One region of the Streptomyces sp. NPDC001137 genome, then DNA from elsewhere that is predicted to be linked to it. Evidence: riboswitches for the same ligand, from Rfam matches in the RefSeq annotation. Region 1 holds a riboswitch; the other holds the start of a gene.
What was found. Region 1 has a riboswitch for ZMP and ZTP ahead of ABT254_RS30315 (bifunctional 5,10-methylenetetrahydrofolate dehydrogenase/5,10-methenyltetrahydrofolate cyclohydrolase). Riboswitches for the same ligand answer to the same signal wherever they lie in the genome.

Region 1 (8,604 bases):
CGAGAACACCGGTCAGCAGCACGTTCCATGTGAAGATCGGCATGCGGAACATGGTCATGCCCGGCGCGCGCATGCAGATGATGGTGGTGATGAAGTTGACCGCACCGAGGATGGTGCCGAAGCCGGAGAAGGCCAGACCCATGATCCACAGGTCGGCGCCGACGCCCGGCGAGCGGACCGCGTCCGACAGCGGGGAGTAGGCGAACCAGCCGAAGTCGGCCGCACCCTGCGGGGTGAGGAAGCCGCCCACCGCGATCGTCGAGCCGAAGAGATAGAGCCAGTACGCGAGCATGTTCAGCCGCGGGAACGCCACATCCGGGGCTCCGATCTGCAGCGGCATGATCCAGTTGGCGAAGCCGGCGAACAGCGGCGTCGCGAACATCAGCAGCATGATCGTGCCGTGCATCGTGAACGCCTGGTTGAACTGCTCGTTCGACATGATCTGCAAGCCCGGACGGGCCAGCTCGGCGCGCATCAGCAGCGCCATCACGCCGCCGATCAGGAAGAACGCGAACGACGTGACCAGGTACAGCGTCCCGATCGTCTTGTGATCAGTGGTCGTCAGCCACTTGAGGTGCCTCATGCCCCGCCTGTGTCCGGTCCGGGCACGCCGGTCACACTCGGGTGACGCGACGAGAATCACGGAAACGGGTGTGACGATCCGGATGGTGCCGGACACGAACGGGACATGAGCAACGACGAGATCTTCGCCGCTGCCTATCGCGAGCACTACTGGGCGGTCAGCCGCTATGTCGCGCGGCGACTGGACGGGCGGACCAGCGAGGTGGAGGAAGTGGTGGCGGAGGTGTTCACGGTCGCCTGGCGACGCCGGGCCGACCTGCCGGGATCCCCGCTGCCCTGGCTGTACGGCGTGGCCCGCAACTGCCTGGCCAACGCGGTACGCGGCTACGGGCGGCGGCGCCGGCTGGTCGACCGGCTGGGCAACGACGAGACCGCGCACGGCCGTCAGATCGTGGACAGCCCCGACGCGGAGACACCGGGCGCCTGGGTGCACGAGGCGCTGGCCCGGCTGTCCGAGGCCGATCAGGAGGTGCTGCGCCTGACGGCATGGGAGGAACTGGGCATCGACGAGGTGGCCGTCGCGCTCGGCTGCGGCACAAGGGCCGCAGCGATGCGGCTGCACCGCGCCCGGCGCCGGCTGAGAGCCGAGATAGACCGCATGGGTCCTCTGCGCCCCACCGCGCCCTCCGCCGACGCGACCCCCTCGAAGGAACACGGCCATGGCTGACGAACTCGAACTCCTGCGCCGCGCCAATCCGGTGCCGGTCGACGGTCCCCACTACGGCGACGGTCCCCTCGACCACCACGCCGAGCGCCGGCTCAACCGGCTGCTGCACGAACGCCCCAGGGGCCGCCGCCGCACCCGGCTCCTCTGGAGCCTCTCCGCCACCGTGGTCGTCGCCGCGACCGCGCTGACGCTGCTGCTCAGCGGCCCCGGCACCGCGCCTGCCGTCGCCGCACCCCGCCCGCTGGTCATCCAGGCCGACTCCACGCCCGTACCCCTGGAAGAACTGGCCGACCGCGCACAGCGGCAGGCCAAGGCGGAGGATGCGCCGAAGCTGCGCAAGGGCACGCATGTGCAGTCCTGGAGCCTCGGCATGAGCGACGACAAGCCCCCCATCACGCTCCCCGAGGAGCGCGTCGTGCGCTGGAAGGCCGACGCCAGCCACACCGAGCTCGTGGTGGCGACCGACCCCCGCCACCCCGGCCGACCGGTCCTCCGTGACGACGGCGGCGAGCCGCACCTGGTCGAGGACGGCCGCGTCGTCAGCCGCCAGACCTATCCGCCGAGTTGGAGCGACGCACCGCCCGAGTCGCCCCCGCCGAACGACACGGCGCGGTTGCGGGCCTATCTCCAGGAGGCCGCCTACACCCACACCAGGCTGACGACCCCCGAACTCCTCGACGCAGTCGCGGTGTTGCTCGACCACTGGACCCTCGGCGCCCGTGAGTCCGCGACGCTGGCCCGGCTCCTCGCGGGCACCGAGGGGCTGCGACCGGTCGGCCAGGTCACCGACCGGCTCGGGCGGCGCGGCCAGGCGTACGAGTACGAGGGCGCCGGCTACCGCCGGATGCTGATCATGCAGCCGTCCACCGGCGCGGTCCTCGGCCTGGAGACCGTCTTCACCAGGGCGGAGCCGCAGTACGGCGTCAAGGCCGGCGACGTCATGGACTACAGCGCCTGGATGCGCTGATCACACCCCGAGCTGCCGGGCGGCGGCAGCCACGGTCTGCTCCAGCAGCGTGGCGATCGTCATCGGACCGACACCGCCCGGCACCGGAGTGATCAGACCGGCCCGCTCCACGGCCGAGTCGAAGTCGACGTCGCCGATGTTGCCCGGGTTGTAGCCGGCGTCGATCACGACCGCGCCGGGCTTGATGTCCTCGCCCCGGATCAGCCGCGGTCGGCCCACGGCCGCGACCACGATGTCCGCCTCCCGCACGACCGAGGACAGGTCCCGGGTGCGGGAGTGGCAGTACGTCACCGTCGCGTCACGGGCGAGCAGCAGCATGCCGGCCGGCTTGCCGAGGATGGCGCTGCGGCCCACGACCACGGCCCGCTTCCCCGACGGGTCGACGCCGTACTCGTCGAGCAGCCGCATGATGCCGCCCGGGGTGCACGACACGAAGCCCGGCAGGCCGAAGCTCATCGTCGCGAACGAGGCGAAGGTGACGCCGTCGACGTCCTTCTCGGGCGCGATCGCCTCGAACGCGGCCCGCTCGTCGATGTGCTCACCCATCGGGTGCTGCAGCAGAATGCCGTGCACAGCAGGGTCGCTCGACAGGGAGCGCAGGGCGCCCACGAGTTCGGCGGTGGTCGTGGCGGCGGGAAGCTCCACATGGCGCGAGTCGATACCGGCCTTGCGGCAGCGGTTGCGCTTCATCCGGACGTAGGTGACGGAGGCGGGGTCCTCGCCGACCAGAACCGTCGCCAGACAGGGCGCCGTTCCCGTCCGCTCGGTGAGGTCGGCCGCCCGCTTGGCCGTGTCCTCGACGATGCGCCGGGCAAGGGAGGTGCCGTCGACGAGCCGGGCCTGGGACATGATCCACTCCTGGGCTGGTGTGACCTGTCGCCCAGGCGCACGGCATCGACTCCGCGGGGCCGCTCCCCGGTGGTGCTCCACCTCAGCGCCAGTCACGGCCCGCTCCCAGACTAGCCGAGCCGCCACCGCGGTCAGCAGCCGCTGTCACCGAGGTGCCGAGAAGGTCCAGGTCGACCGCGAGGAGACCTGGACCCGCGCGGTTCTGCCTCCTACTCGTCCCATGCCTGGATCAGGACCTCTTCGGCGATCTTGCCGTCGCGCAGCGTGATCATCGACTCGGCCAGGACACGCGTGCCGTCCGCGTACTGGCAGGACTGGCTGTAGGCGGCGTGGTCGCCCTGAACGATGCACTGGTCCACGTGGTGCGTCATGTCGCGGCTGTAGATGTCCTCGAACATCGCGCCGATCTCCTGGCGACCGCGCAGAACCTTGGGCTGGCTGGGCTGGGTGTTGCGGTCCACGATGCGTATCTGCGCGTCGTCCGCGTAGAGCGACAGAAGATCCGCCGCCGTGTGTCCTTCGACCCCCTTGCGCAGGGTGTCCGCGCTGAAGCCGGGAGTTGCCGTGGTGCCCATGATGACCTCCTTCGAGGGCCGCGACCCGAGGAGCTGCGGGCCGCGAAGGACCTCTCCTTTGAGGCTCCTCCGCCGCGGCAGCCTCGGCAAGCGCAGCCGGAGCACTGCCCCTGATGGGTGAGCGGCGGGGCGCGGCCGTGACCGCCGAAGGCCCGGTGGCGTTGTGGGAAGCATGATCTCAACACGACGTATCGTCGCCGCCGTTGGTCTCGCCGCAGGAATCACCGCCCTTGCCGCACCGCTTGCCTGCGCGTCCGACGCGACCATCCAGAACAAGGACGCCAGCGAGCTCAACCCGATCGCCACGCTCGACTCGCTCGCCCAGAGCGGCATCCCGGCGGAGCGCAGGGCCGAGGTGCCGCGCCCCTCCGAGCAGCTTCGGCACCTCAACCGCCTCAACAACCTCGAGCAGCTGGACCGGGTCGCCCGCATGGGAGCCGCCAGCGGGTTCCCGGGGGCCCTGTAACCCGCCGACGCCGCATCGAACGTCCCCCCACAGCGAAAGGGCCGCCCGTCTCCGGGCGGCCCTTTCGCTGTGCCGGTGACCTGATCACGACCCTGCTGTTGAAGGGTGAAGGAAGTGGAAACCGGGCCGGGGGTGCATCAGGAAGTCGTGGTGCGAGATGTTCCACGCGTAGGCACCCGCCAGCGAGAACACCACCCGGTCGCCGGCCCTGAGCCCCGGCGCGGGGACCCGGCGGGCCAGGACGTCCTTCGGTGTGCACAGCTGCCCGGCCAGCGTGACCTTCCCCCAGCCTTCGGCCGGGGGGACCTCCCTCTCCCTTCGGTCGCCTTCGGCGGCCGACCGCGGCCACGGGTGCGGCCAGGCGTCCACCTTCAGCACGGAACACGGCTGGTCGTGCCCCTTGGTCGCCGGGGTCCGCAGATGGTGGGTGCCGCCGCGGACCACCGCGAACTCCTCGCCGTGGCTGCGCTTCACGTCCAGCACCTCGGTGGCGTACCAGCCGCAGTACGCCGTCAGCGCCCGCCCCGGCTCGATGCGCAGGGTCAGCCCGGGGTGCGCCTCGGTCAGACGGGCGAGCCCGCTGCCGTACACGGACCAGTCGAAGCGGCGCTGCGGATCGTTGTAGTCGACGGTCATGCCGCCGCCCACGTTGACCTCGGCGAGCGGAACACCGAGGCCGGTCGCCCAGGACACCACGGACTCGGCCACCGCCAGCTGCTCCGCCGCTTCCAGGCCACTGGCCAAGTGCGCGTGAACGCCCCGTAGTTCGAGGTGCGGATACGTCCCGTCGGCGAGCGCCCGGACGACGGCGGCGGCCTGTGCCGGGTCCAGGCCGAACGGCGTCGGACGACCCCCCATCGCCAGTGAGCTGCCCGCCAGCGCCCCTTCCGCGACCGGAAGATTGACGCGGACCAGCACCGCCACCCGTCGCCCCGGCGCACACGTCCGCGCCAGCTCGGCCAGCATGCGCAGCTCGTACTCGCTCTCCACATGGAAACGCTCGACGCCGAGCTCCAGCGCGTGCCGCACCTCGTCCGGCGTCTTGCCGGGACCGCCGAAGGCGAGCGGGCGGTCCGGCACCGCCCCCGCGACATGGGCGAGTTCACCGCCCGAGGAGACCTCGTAGCCGTCGACGTACGGGCCGAGCGCGCCGAGGATCTCCGGCTCCGGGTTCGCCTTGGCGGCGTAGTACATCTCGACCCGCGCGGGCAGCGCGGCCCGGACGGCGGCGGCATGGGCACGCAGCGCCGCCAAGTCGTAGACGTACGCGGGCAGTTCGGCGGCGGGCAGGGACAGGACGCGCTCCTCGACCGCGGGTGTCGGGTCCGTCATCGGGTGCTCCCGGTCGTGTCGCGCAGGATGTCCTCGGCGAGCGGGGACGGCAGCCGGACGTAGCCGGCCTCCCGGTCCGCCTTGCGCTCCCAGCGGGTCAGCAGGTTGGCCTTGGCGGGCAGCGGCACCCCGGCGAGCAGGGCGGCGAGCCTCGGCGGGCAGCCGTGGCGGTCGGCGTACGCCTGGAGCGTGCCGCGCACCCGGGCCCACAGGGCCGCCTCGGCCTGCGGGTGCAGATCGGCGAGGGCGGCGAGCAGCTCGGCGATGTGGTTGACGAGCAGGCAATACACCACCCGGTCCCAGCCGCGCTGCGCGTCGTACGTCATCGGGCCGGCGACGTCGGGCGGCAGGGCGGCCAGCGTCTCGGCATGGTGTTCGGGGACCAGCTTGGTGCCCTCCAGGTCACGGAAGAGGACCTGGGCGGGCATGCCGTCGGCGCCGACGCACACCAGGACGTTCTGCAGATGGGGTTCCAGGACCAGGCCGTGGTCGAAGTACGCGGCCAGCACGGGCGGGACGAGCAGATCGAGATACGTCGACCACCAGGCGAGGGTCGTGCGTACGTCCGCTCCGTCGAGGAGGCGGGAGACGTGGGCGGCGCCGGTCGGGTACTCGTCGGCGACGGCCGCCGCGAGCAGGGGGACCGTGCCCGGGGCGAGGCGGCGCGGCAGGCCTTCGCGGACGATGACGCCGAAGCCCTCGAACAGCTCGCGGTCGGGGGTTCCGTCGGGGCCGGGGAGGGCCAGTGTGCGATAGGCCGGCTCGCGCAGCACGGCGCTGCCGGGGAAGCGGTCGGCCAGGTCGGCGAGTGCCGGGGCAAGCAGTCGGGTCAGGGCGACGGCGCCGGACAGCTCGTAACTGCTGTTCTTGCGCAGGCAGTTGGTGATGCGGACGTTCAGGCTGAACTTGAGGAAGGTCTCCCCGTCGTACAGGGTGCGCACCGAGGCGGTGGCGGCGAACGGCTGCCCGCCCGGGCCCAGGTCGAGGACGTCGCCGCGGTCGAGGGCGGCGCGCAGGGCCGGCTGGGCCCGGAGCGTCTCGTACTGCCAGGGGTGGGCGGGCAGCAGCCGGTAGCCCTCGGGTAGGTCCGTGCGCAGCCCGTCCAGGGGGGCGGTCGCCGACGGGTTTGCGGACTCCTCGGCGATCAGGTGGGCACGGACGGCGAGGTGCCGCAGCGGGAAGGAGGCGCCGGCCTCGGGGGCGTACGCGGACCAGGCATGCGGGTCGCCGGTGCGGGCCTTGGGCGTGGGGTGGAAGCGGTGCCCGAACAGCAGCGACTGTTCGGAGGCCACGTAGGCGGAGAGCCGGTCGTCCGCGAGGCGGGCGGGGCGCGTCGCGGCGAGCGCGGTGGTGATGGCGTGGTGGCTGGAGGCGATCTGCTCCAGGAACTCCTCGTTGCGCACACCGGTGCGCAGCGACAGCTCGTCGTGCGTGTACTCGGCCAGGCGCCGCCAGTCCACCTCCGACCAGCCGTTCTCGCCCTGTTCGCTCACGGGGCCGGTGAAGCGGTGCGCGCCCAGCAGCGAGGTGCGGCGCAGCGCCACCCGCAGCAGCACTCCGCGACGGGGCAGCCGCAGCAGCAGCCGGCCGTCGGCGACGACCGACTGGTGCTCGGGGCCCGACACCTCGCGCAACAGGCAGTTGAGGAGCGTGTGGGCCACGGCGTCGTCGGCGGAGGGGAGCCCGGCGGGCGCGGCGGTACTCCCGGAGAGCGAGATCGCGGGCCCCCCGGACGGGGCCTGGGGACGGGTCAGCGAGGGCATCAGCGGCTCCTGCGGGTGCGGGGGGTGAGCGGGGGGAGGGCAGTGGCCAGTACGGTGACGGCGGCGGCCGCGCTGCCGATGAGCACGGGTGCGGCCGGGCCGAAGCGGGCGCTGCCCGCCGCCGCGGCCACTCCGGCGGCGACCGCCCCGGCCTTGGAGAAGAACTCCAGCGAGCCGAACATCCCGCCCGGCGCACGGCCCTTGGCGCAGTCGGCGGCCAGCACCGACAGGCACACCAGGCCGAGCGTGAGACCCGCGCCCAGCAGCAGCCGTACGGCGATCAGCGTGGGCAGGGAGCCGGCGATCCCGTGTCCGGCGAGCCCGAGCGCGATACAGGCGAAGCCGAGCGCGATCCCGGTGCGGGGGCGGCTGTGGAAGGCGGAGTGCACGGCCAGCGCCGAGACCAGATAGCACAGGTGGGGGAGGGCGAACAGCACGCCGGACAGGGTCGGCGAGGTGCCCGGGAGGCGGTCGTCGACGAGGGCGATCAGATAGGGGAAGGAGATGACGGTGGAGAAGACGAAGGCGAACTCCAAGGCGTACAGGGCCTTGAGCGAGATCGCCGGCTGCTCGTGCACGGCAGGCTTCTCGGGGGCGTCCTCCAACTCATGTGCGGCAGGCTCCGGTTCGGGCAGTGCCGCCAGCAACAGCGCCGCCGCCAGGGGCAGTACCGCGAGCAGGGCGTACTGGCGGTGCGGAGACAGCCGGCCCGACAGCGAGCCGACCACGATCGGGGCCACGACCAGCGCCGCCCGCGCGCTGCCCTGCATCAAGGTGAGCGCCTTGGACAGGGCCGGCCCCTCCAGGGCGGCGCCCAGGTAGCCGTTGGAGGCGGCGAACGTGCCGCCCAGGATGCCCTGCAGCACCAGCGCCACGGTGAACGTGGCCAGGGAGTCCGCCCAGCCCGCGAGCGGGAAGGCCACGGCCAGCCCCAACTGGGCGCGCAGCAGCAGTCTTTTACGGCCGTAGCGGTCGGCGAGCCGTCCCCACAGCGGGGCGCCCAGCGCACCGAACACGGTCGGCACGACGTACAGCACCCCCGCCCAGCGGGCATGGCGGTCACCCAGCTCCGGGAGGATCTCGGTGAGATACGGCGGCAGGCCGAGCGCCGCGAAGGACGCGACGAAGTAGCAGCCCGCGACCGCGTGCACATGCCCGCGGGTGAACGCCGTACCCGGCATCCGCAGCGTGTCGGCGCTCATGCGGAACCACCGTCGGGCAGCAGGTAGTTGGGGCCGCTCGTGTAGTGCTTGTTGACGTCCGCGGCGCCCGAGCGCTCCTTGCTGAGCAGCGTGCCGGCCGTGACCATGGCCTTGACCGGCAAGCGCGGCGCCTCGAGGACGTGCGCCCGCAGGACCGCGCCCGCGTCACCGCCGAGCCGGTCGACGGCCTCCGCGAGCCGG
Region 2 (8,604 bases), on a different contig from region 1:
GTAGATGGTGAGCAGGTTGCTGACGCCGGGCTTGTTCTCGGCGTCGTAGCGGATGACGGTGTCCGTGTCGGTGACGGCGCTCTTGACCTTCTTGGCGGTGGCCTTGGGGTCGTCGAGGAGGTTGATGAGGCCCTTCGGCGTGGACGCCGACTTGCTCATCTTGATCGACGGGTCCTGCAGGTCGTAGATCTTCGCCGTCTCCTTGAGGATGTACGGCTTCGGGATGGTGAAGGTCTCGCCGAAGCGGCCGTTGAAGCGCGTGGCGAGGTCGCGGGTGAGCTCGACGTGCTGGCGCTGGTCCTCGCCGACCGGGACCTCGTTGGCCTGGTAGAGCAGGATGTCGGCGACCTGAAGGATCGGGTACGTGAACAGGCCCACGGAGGCGCGGTCGGCGCCCTGCCTGGCGGACTTGTCCTTGAACTGGGTCATGCGGGAGGCCTCGCCGAAGCCGGTCAGGCAGTTCATGACCCAGGCCAGCTGGGCGTGCTCGGGGACATGGCTCTGGACGAAGAGCGTGCAGCGCTCGGGGTCGAGTCCGGCGGCGAGCAGCTGGGCGGCGGCGAGCCGGGTGTTGGCGCGCAGCTCGGCCGGGTCCTGCGGAACCGTGATCGCGTGCAGGTCGACGACCATGTAGAACGCGTCGTGGGACTCCTGCAGGGCCACCCACTGGCGGACGGCGCCGAGGTAGTTGCCGAGGTGGAACGAGCCTGCGGTGGGCTGGATTCCAGAAAGCACACGGGGACGATCAGAGGCCATGTTCACCATTCTCTCAGGTCTGTCGAGCCGATCCGGAACTGGTCGGAAACAGGTGGGATCCGATCTGTGCCCGGAGGTGTAACAAGGGGGCGGGTGGATCGGCTGCCGGGGGGGTCGGATGCGTGGACGTGGAGCGGGCCGGAGGAACGGGTGCCACCGGGGACGGGCCGTGCTGAGGCTCGCACTGCTCGTGCCGGTGTCGACCGCACTGGCACTGTGCGGGGCAGCGGCAGCAGGGACGGAGCGGGCACGGGACGTCCCCGACGTGGCGGTGATCGTCACGGGCGACACGGGCCGTACGACGGCGTATCGCTACGGAGAGCCCTCCTTCGCCCGCCTCTGGCAGCTGCTGGATCCGACGTACGACGGGTCGGAGCAGGTGCCGGAGCGGTGGTTCGAGGGGCGTCATCCGCCGATACGCATCACCGTGACCTGGGGGCTGACCGGCGTCGGGGGCTGGCCGCAGACGAACCGGTCGCCTGGAGGTGACGTGGCCATCGAGCGGCAGGACCAGCTGTTCGTGGCAGAGGACGGCACGCCCTGGGTGCGGTCCGATCCCGCGCCGGAGGTGGACGACGACAACATACGTTGGCACAGGGCGCCACGGGGGCTCTTCGAGCGGATGGACCGGGCCGGGCAGCTCGGCGGGGCCGGGGCCGAGGGGGCGGCCGGGGGGCTGGAGGAGCGTCTGCGGTGGGTGGTGCCGGGGATCGCGGGCGGCCTCGCGGCCGGGATAGGGGGCACGCTGCTGATGCGCCGCGCGGCGGCCCGGCGAGGTGCCGGACCGCCGCGGGAGGAGCCACGACAGGAGCTCATCGATCTCTGAGGACCGCGAGCCGGGGCTTCGTCAGCCCAGGTCGATCTCCGGGTACAGCGGGAAGCCGGCCACGAGGTCGGTGGCCCGGCGCGAGATCTCGTCCGCGATCTTCGGGTCGAGGACGTGCTGCGCCTTGGACGGGGCGCCCGACTTGGTGGTGCCCGGCTCGGCGGTCGTGAGGACGCGGTCGATGAGGCCCGCGACCTCGTCCATCTCGGCGGTGCCCAGGCCACGCGTGGTCAGGGCGGGGGTGCCGATGCGGATGCCGGAGGTGTACCAGGCGCCGTTGGGGTCGGCGGGGATGGCGTTGCGGTTGGTGACGATGCCCGAGTCGAGCAGGGCCGCCTCGGCCTGACGGCCGGTGAGGCCGTAGGAGGTGGCCACGTCGATGAGGTTGAGGTGGTTGTCGGTGCCGCCGGTGACGAGGGTGGCCCCGCGGCGCATCAGGCCCTCCGCCAGTGCGCGGGAGTTGTCGACGATGCGCTGGGCGTAGTCCTGGAAGGAGGGCTGACGCGCCTCGGCGAAGGCGACGGCCTTGGCGGCCATGACGTGCGGGAGCGGGCCGCCGAGGACCATCGGGCAGCCGCGGTCGACCTGGTCCTTGAGGGAGTCGTCGCACAGGACCATGCCGCCGCGCGGGCCGCGCAGCGACTTGTGGGTGGTGGTCGTGACGATCTGGGCGTGCGGAACCGGGTCGAAGTCACCGGTCAGCACCTTGCCCGCGACCAGACCGGCGAAGTGCGCCATGTCCACCATCAGGGTCGCGCCGACCTCGTCGGCGATCTCCCGCATGATGCGGAAGTTCACCAGCCGCGGGTAGGCGGAGTAGCCGGCGACGATGATCAGCGGCTTGAACTCGCGGGCGGACGCGCGCAGGGCCTCGTAGTCGATGAGGCCGGTCGCCGGGTCGGTGCCGTAGGAGCGCTGGTCGAACATCTTGCCGGAGATGTTCGGGCGGAAGCCGTGGGTGAGGTGGCCGCCGGCGTCCAGGGACATGCCGAGCATGCGCTGGTTGCCGAAGGCCTGGCGCAGTTCGGCCCAGTCGGCCTCGGTGAGGTCGTTGACCTGGCGGGCGCCGGTCTTCTCCAGGAAGGGAGCCTCGACGCGGTCGGCGAGGACGGACCAGAAGGCGACGAGGTTGGCGTCGATGCCGGAGTGCGGCTGGACGTAGGCGTGGCGGGCGCCGAAGAGCTCCTTGGCGTGTTCGGCGGCGAGGGACTCCACAGTGTCGACGTTGCGGCAGCCGGCGTAGAAGCGGCGGCCGATGGTGCCCTCGGCGTACTTGTCGCTGAACCAGTTGCCCATCGCGAGGAGGGTGGCCGGGGAGGCGTAGTTCTCGGAGGCGATCAGCTTGAGCATCTCGCGCTGGTCGGCGACCTCCTGCCCGATGGCGTCCGCGACGCGCGGCTCGACCGCGCGGATCACGTCGAGGGCGGCGCGGAAGGCGGTGGACTCGGTGGAGAGGGGCTGCTGCTCTGACATGTCGTCGGCCTCCGGATGGCGTGGCTTGAAGCGTTCACGGTTCACGGCTGGCCCAGGCGCACGGCACTCGCTCACGCAGGCCGCTCCCCGATGGTCGGTCCCATCCCAGCGCGCCAGTCACGGCCCGCAGGTCAGCCTACCGGGCGCGCCGGAACGCGGAGGTCCCGCGTCCACCATGCGGGCGAGGATAAGAAGGGGGCACCCGCACAGCATCTGGCACCTTCGGGAGATTCCGTGACCGCTACGGAGACACTCATCGCCGCCGCCGAGGCGCACAGCGCGCACAACTACCACCCGCTGCCCGTGGTCGTCGCCTCCGCGGACGGGGCGTGGATGACGGATGTGGAGGGGCGGCGGTATCTGGATCTGCTGGCCGGTTACTCGGCGCTCAACTTCGGGCATCGCAACCGGCGGCTGGTGGAGGCGGCGAAGGCGCAGCTGGAGAGGGTGACGCTGACGTCGAGGGCGTTTCATCACGACCGGTTCGCGGCGTTCTGCTCCGAGCTCGCCGAGCTGTGCGGGATGGAGCTGGTCCTTCCGATGAACACCGGCGCGGAAGCGGTCGAGACGGCGGTGAAGACGGCCCGGAAGTGGGGCTACCGGGTCAAGGGCGTGCCCGCGGAGATGGCGAAGATCGTGGTCGCGGGCAACAACTTCCACGGCCGTACGACCACCCTCGTCAGTTTCTCCACCGACCCGGAGGCGCGGGCGGACTTCGGTCCGTACACGCCGGGCTTCGAGATCGTGCCGTACGGGGACCTGACGGCGATGCGGTCGGCGGTCACGGAGAACACGGTGGCCGTGCTGCTGGAGCCGATCCAGGGCGAGGCGGGGGTGCTGGTGCCGCCGGCCGGTTATCTGCCCGCGGTGCGGGAGCTGACACGCGAACGGAACGTGCTGTTCGTGGCGGACGAGATCCAGTCGGGTCTTGGCCGGACCGGAAAGACCTTCGCGTGCGAGCACGAGGGCGTGGTGCCCGATGTGTATGTGCTCGGCAAGGCGCTGGGAGGCGGCATCGTGCCGGTGTCGGCGGTGGTGTCGTCGGCCGATGTGCTCGGAGTGTTCCGGCCCGGTGAGCACGGTTCGACGTTCGGCGGGAATCCGCTGGCGTGTGCGGTGGCGCTGGAGGTGATCGCGATGCTGCGGACGGGCGAGTTCCAGGCGCGGTCCGCGGAGCTGGGCAGTCATCTGCACCGGGAACTCGGGGCGTTGGCCGGCACGGGGCGGGTGAAGGCGGTGCGCGGGCGGGGGCTGTGGGCGGGCGTCGACATCGCGCCGCTCTACGGCACGGGCAGGGAGGTGTCCGAGAAGCTGATGGAGCGGGGGGTGCTGGTGAAGGACACGCACGGGCCGACGGTGCGGATCGCCCCGCCGTTGGTGATCGGGAAGGAAGATCTGGACTGGGGGCTCGCGCAGTTGCGGGCGGTGCTCGGGATCTGAGCCGCGCGGCGGGGCGCCGGCGCGCTGCCGTGCGCCATCGGCTTCGGCTTTGGCTTCGACTTCGACTTCTCTTCGACTTCGGGTACGGCTTCCGGGACCTTCGGCCCTCGACGCCGAGCCGCGAAAGCCGCGAAACTCGGGCGGTACGGGCGTACAGGACACGCTGCGAGAGGTCCGTCATGGGCGGAAACGGGTCGGGGGCCGTGCCGGCGGGTGCGGGGCGGGGGCTCCTGTTTCGGGGGCGTGATGTCGAGGAGTTGCACGCGCTGGTGAGCGAGCGGTTCGCGCCGCACCGGCTGACGGTGCTGGACGAACATCCGGTCGACGGGCGGTTCCGGTGCGTGCACGAAGGGGCCGTGGCGCTGTACGAGTTGGGGTACGGCGCGGAGGTCGATGTCACGCCGGGCGAGTTGCCGGAGTTCTACAACATCCATGTGCCGCTTGCCGGGGACGGCGTCGTCACCGCGGACGGGGTAGCCCTGGCGTCCGTACTCAGCATCGTCAATCCGGGGCAGCGGCTGTCGATGCGGTGGAGCGGGGAGACGCTGAACCGGGTGCTGATCCTGCCCCGGCAGACCGTCGACCGGGCGCTCGCCGTGCGCCTGGGTGAACTGCCCTCCGCTCCCCTGCACTTCGCGCCGGTGCTGGATTCGCGGGCAGGGGCGGTTGGGGCGTGGTTGCGGGTGGTGCGGGCGTTCGCCGAGTTCGCCGACTCGGAGCTGGCGGCGCGATCGCCGCTGGCGGTGGGGCACTTCGAGCAGTTGCTGGTCGACGGTCTGCTGGACGCGCAGCCGCACAGGCTCAGCGACGCGGTGGCGGGGCGCGGACCGGCGGTGCTGCCCCATGCGGTGCGACGGGCCGCGGAGTTCTGCGCCGAGCACGCCCACGAGCCCATCTCCGTGGCCGACATGGCGGTGGCGGCGCGGGTGAGTCTGCGGAGCCTGCGGGAGGGGTTCCGGGCCCATCTGGCCACGACTCCACTGGCGTATCTGCGGCGCGTACGGCTGGATCTGGCCCGGCGCGATCTGCTCGCGATCGCCGACGGGCAGGCGCTGGGGACGGTCACCGAGGTGGCGTTGCGCTGGGGGTTCGCGCATCTGGGGCGGTTCACCGGGCACTACCGGCAGACCTACGGGGAGACGCCTTCACAGACGTTGCGTGGGACCCGGACTGTCGGCGAGTCCGGCGCTATCCACAAAGCGGTGGGGTTTCCGCCGTAACCGGATAGCCCGTCGGGGGGCCTCGGGGCGATGGTGGAGACCTGCCGCCCGGGTCGTGGACGGTGGTTCGGGGGAGCCGAGCCGGGCGGCAGCACGGGCAGGGACAACGGCCCTCGCACATGCACCTTGCGCGGGTGTGCAAAGCCAGAGGTCGGTGAGAGCGGACGCCGGGGCATCGCCGCTTCCTGTGCGTCTCCCCTACAGTCACTTTGTGATCTTTGGGATGGTGTGCGCGCTGGGCGCGGCGGTCTGCTTCGGTACCGCGACGGTTTTGCAGGCGGTTGCCGCGCGGTCGGCCTCCACGGGTGGGGGCGGGGAGGCGGCGCTGCTGCTGCGGGCCTTGCGGCAGTGGCGGTATCTGGCCGGGCTGGCGCTGGACGGGCTGGGCTTCCTGTTCCAGATCGTCGCCCTGCGGTCGATTCCGATCTACGCGGTCGCCGCGGCGCTCGCGTCCAGCCTGGCGGTGACCGGGGTGGTCGCGGCGCGACTGCTGCAGGTGCGGCTGAGCGGGACGGAGTGGGGTGCGGTCGGGGTGGTGTGCGCCGGGCTCGCCATGCTGGGGCTGGCCTCCGGAGCCGAGGGGGACCGCGAGGGGTCGACGGCGCTGAAGTACGCGATGCTCGCGATCGCCGTCGTGGTGCTGCTGCTCGGGCTGTTCGGGGGCCGGTGGTCCGGGCGCGGGCGAGCGCTGGTGCTCGGCCTCGGGGCCGGGTTCGGGTTCGGGGTGGTCGAGGTGTCGGTGCGGCTGATCGACTCGCTCGCACCGTCGGAACTGCTGACCAACCCGGCGACCTACGCCCTCGTCATCGGCGGGGGCGCCGCCTTCCTGCTGCTGACGTCAGCGTTGCAGCGCGGCTCGGTGACCACCGCCACCGCCGGGATGGTGATCGGCGAGACGATCGGGCCTGCGGCGGTGGGTGTGGTGTGGCTCGGGGACCGCACACGTGAGGGGCTCGCCTGGCTCGCGGTGCTGGGATTCCTGGTCGCCGTCGCGGGGGCGCTGGCGCTGGCCCGCTTCGGGGAGGCGCCGACGACGGACGCCACGACCACGGAAGCGGCTGCGTGAGCGAATCTTCCTCCGGCTGCTGAACCGCTGGTAAATCGGCGGGCCCCGTCGACCGTCAGCTCAACGACGGCCGGTGGGAATGGGCGACATGGGCCGCCGGAGCCGGCTGGGCGCCCTGTATCTGATCGACCGGGGGATCGACCCGATCGACTTCGTGCACAGCAACTGCGTAGTTACGGCCCCGCCGGTTCCGGCAGGGCCGCGCACAGCGCGTCCAGGGTGCCCGCCCATGCGCTGTCCGGTGGTGTCCCGTAGCCCACCACCAGCGCGTCGTGCGGCTCTACGGTCGCCAGCGGGTGCCGGTAGCGGTGCAGTCCGTGTACCGCGAGGCCCTGCCAGGCCGCCGCCCGCAGCGTCGCCTGCTCGGTGCCCGGCGGCAGCCGCAGCACCACGTGCAGGCCGGCCGCGATGCCGGTGGCGCCGACCTGCGGGGCCCTGCGCGCGAGTTCCGCGACGAGCGCGTCCCGGCGGCGGCGGTAGCGCAGCCGGGCGGCGCGCACATGGCGGTCGTACGCGCCGGAGGTGAGCAACTCTGCGAGGGTCAGCTGGTCCAGGGCCCCGCAGGAGTCGATGTGCCCCTTGGCCTTCGCCGCCTCCCGGGCGAGGTCCGGCGGCAGGACCAGCCAGGCCAGTCTGAGGCCGGGGGCGAGGGACTTGCTGGCCGTGCCCGCGTAGACGACGTGGTCCGGGTCCAGGCCCTGGAGGGCGCCGACGGGCTGACGGTCGTAGCGGAACTCGCCGTCGTAGTCGTCCTCGACGAGCAGGCCGCCGGTGCGGCGCGCCCAGTCGACGGCGGCGGCCCGCCGGTCGCGGTGCAGGGTGCCGCCCATCGGGAACTGGTGGGCAGGGGTGAGCAGGACCGCGTCCTCGTCCGTCAACTCCCCCGGGTTCGTGCCCCGTTCGTCGAACGGCAGCGGGACCGTCCGCAGACCCGCCTCCGCCAGCAGGTCCCAGTGCACGGAGAGGCCGTACGACTCCACGGCGACGGTGCTCGCGCCGCGCGCCCGCAGTACCGCGCCGAGGATGCGCAGGCCGTGCGCGATGCCGGCGCACACCAGGATGCGTTCGGGGTCGGTGCGTACGCCCCGGGCGCGGGCGAGGTAGTCGGCGAGGGCGGTGCGCAGTTCGATGCGGCCGCGCGGGTCGCCGTAGTCGAGCGCCTGGTACGGGGCCGCGGTGAGGGCGCGGCGGGCGGCCTTGAGCCACTGGGCGCGGGGGAAGAAGGCCAGGTCGGGGGTGCCGGGGATCAGGTCGTAGGCGGGGCGGTCGACGGTGCGGGGGTGGGGTGCGGGTGCGGCGGGCCGGCTCACCGCCCGGTCGGCCACCCGGGTGCCCGAGCCCTGCCGCGCCGTCAGCCAGCCCTCCGCGACCAGGTCGGCGTAGGCGTCGGCGACCGTGTTGCGGGCGATGCCCAGGTCGGCGGCGAGGGTGCGGGAGGAGGGCAGCCGGGTGCCGGGGGCCAGCCGGCCGGTGCGGACGGCCTCGCGCAGGGCGTCGGTGAGACCTCTGCGAAGTCCGGGCCCCGTCGGCTCCAGGTGCAGGTCGACGCCCAAAGTGGCCCAGGATTTCGCCATGGGAATGGACCATACCGCTGGGCTGCCTCACTTCTAGGGTCGAGGGCATGACGACAGAAGAAGCCACCGTGTACGCGCCCGAGCAGCCCGCCCGGCTGCGCTGGGCCCAGCACGCCCCCGAGGTCTACAAGGCGATGGTCCGTCTCGACGCGGCCGCCCGGCAGGGCCTCGACCCGAAGCTGCTGGAGCTGGTGAAGATCCGTGCCTCGCAGCTCAACCACTGCGCGTTCTGCCTGGACATGCACACCA

Region 2: it holds a riboswitch for ZMP and ZTP, as region 1 does, so the genes downstream of both, ABT254_RS01170 (glycine hydroxymethyltransferase) here and ABT254_RS30315 (bifunctional 5,10-methylenetetrahydrofolate dehydrogenase/5,10-methenyltetrahydrofolate cyclohydrolase) in region 1, are expected to answer to the same signal.

The regions. Positions count from the first base shown of each region.
Region 1 covers NZ_JBEPBA010000018.1:2,829-11,432, reverse strand. Annotated here, with positions in the region: gene ctaD (aa3-type cytochrome oxidase subunit I) at 1-583, opposite strand, end outside; gene ABT254_RS30325 (RNA polymerase sigma factor) at 689-1,249, shown strand; gene ABT254_RS30320 (CU044_5270 family protein) at 1,242-2,216, shown strand; gene ABT254_RS30315 (bifunctional 5,10-methylenetetrahydrofolate dehydrogenase/5,10-methenyltetrahydrofolate cyclohydrolase) at 2,217-3,065, opposite strand; ZMP/ZTP riboswitch at 3,088-3,170, opposite strand; gene ABT254_RS30310 (nuclear transport factor 2 family protein) at 3,275-3,640, opposite strand; gene ABT254_RS30305 (hypothetical protein) at 3,813-4,106, shown strand; gene ABT254_RS30300 (type III PLP-dependent enzyme) at 4,191-5,438, opposite strand; gene ABT254_RS30295 (IucA/IucC family protein) at 5,435-7,201, opposite strand; gene ABT254_RS30290 (MFS transporter) at 7,201-8,403, opposite strand; gene ABT254_RS30285 (IucA/IucC family protein) at 8,400-8,604, opposite strand, start outside.
Region 2 covers NZ_JBEPBA010000001.1:246,143-254,746, forward strand. Annotated here, with positions in the region: gene trpS (tryptophan--tRNA ligase) at 1-756, opposite strand, end outside; gene ABT254_RS01165 (hypothetical protein) at 926-1,582, shown strand; gene ABT254_RS01170 (glycine hydroxymethyltransferase) at 1,604-3,055, opposite strand; ZMP/ZTP riboswitch at 3,099-3,186, opposite strand; gene rocD (ornithine--oxo-acid transaminase) at 3,290-4,495, shown strand; gene ABT254_RS01180 (AraC family transcriptional regulator) at 4,765-5,715, shown strand; gene ABT254_RS01185 (DMT family protein) at 5,939-6,781, shown strand; gene pdxR (MocR-like pyridoxine biosynthesis transcription factor PdxR) at 6,955-8,355, opposite strand; gene ABT254_RS01195 (carboxymuconolactone decarboxylase family protein) at 8,403-8,604, shown strand, end outside.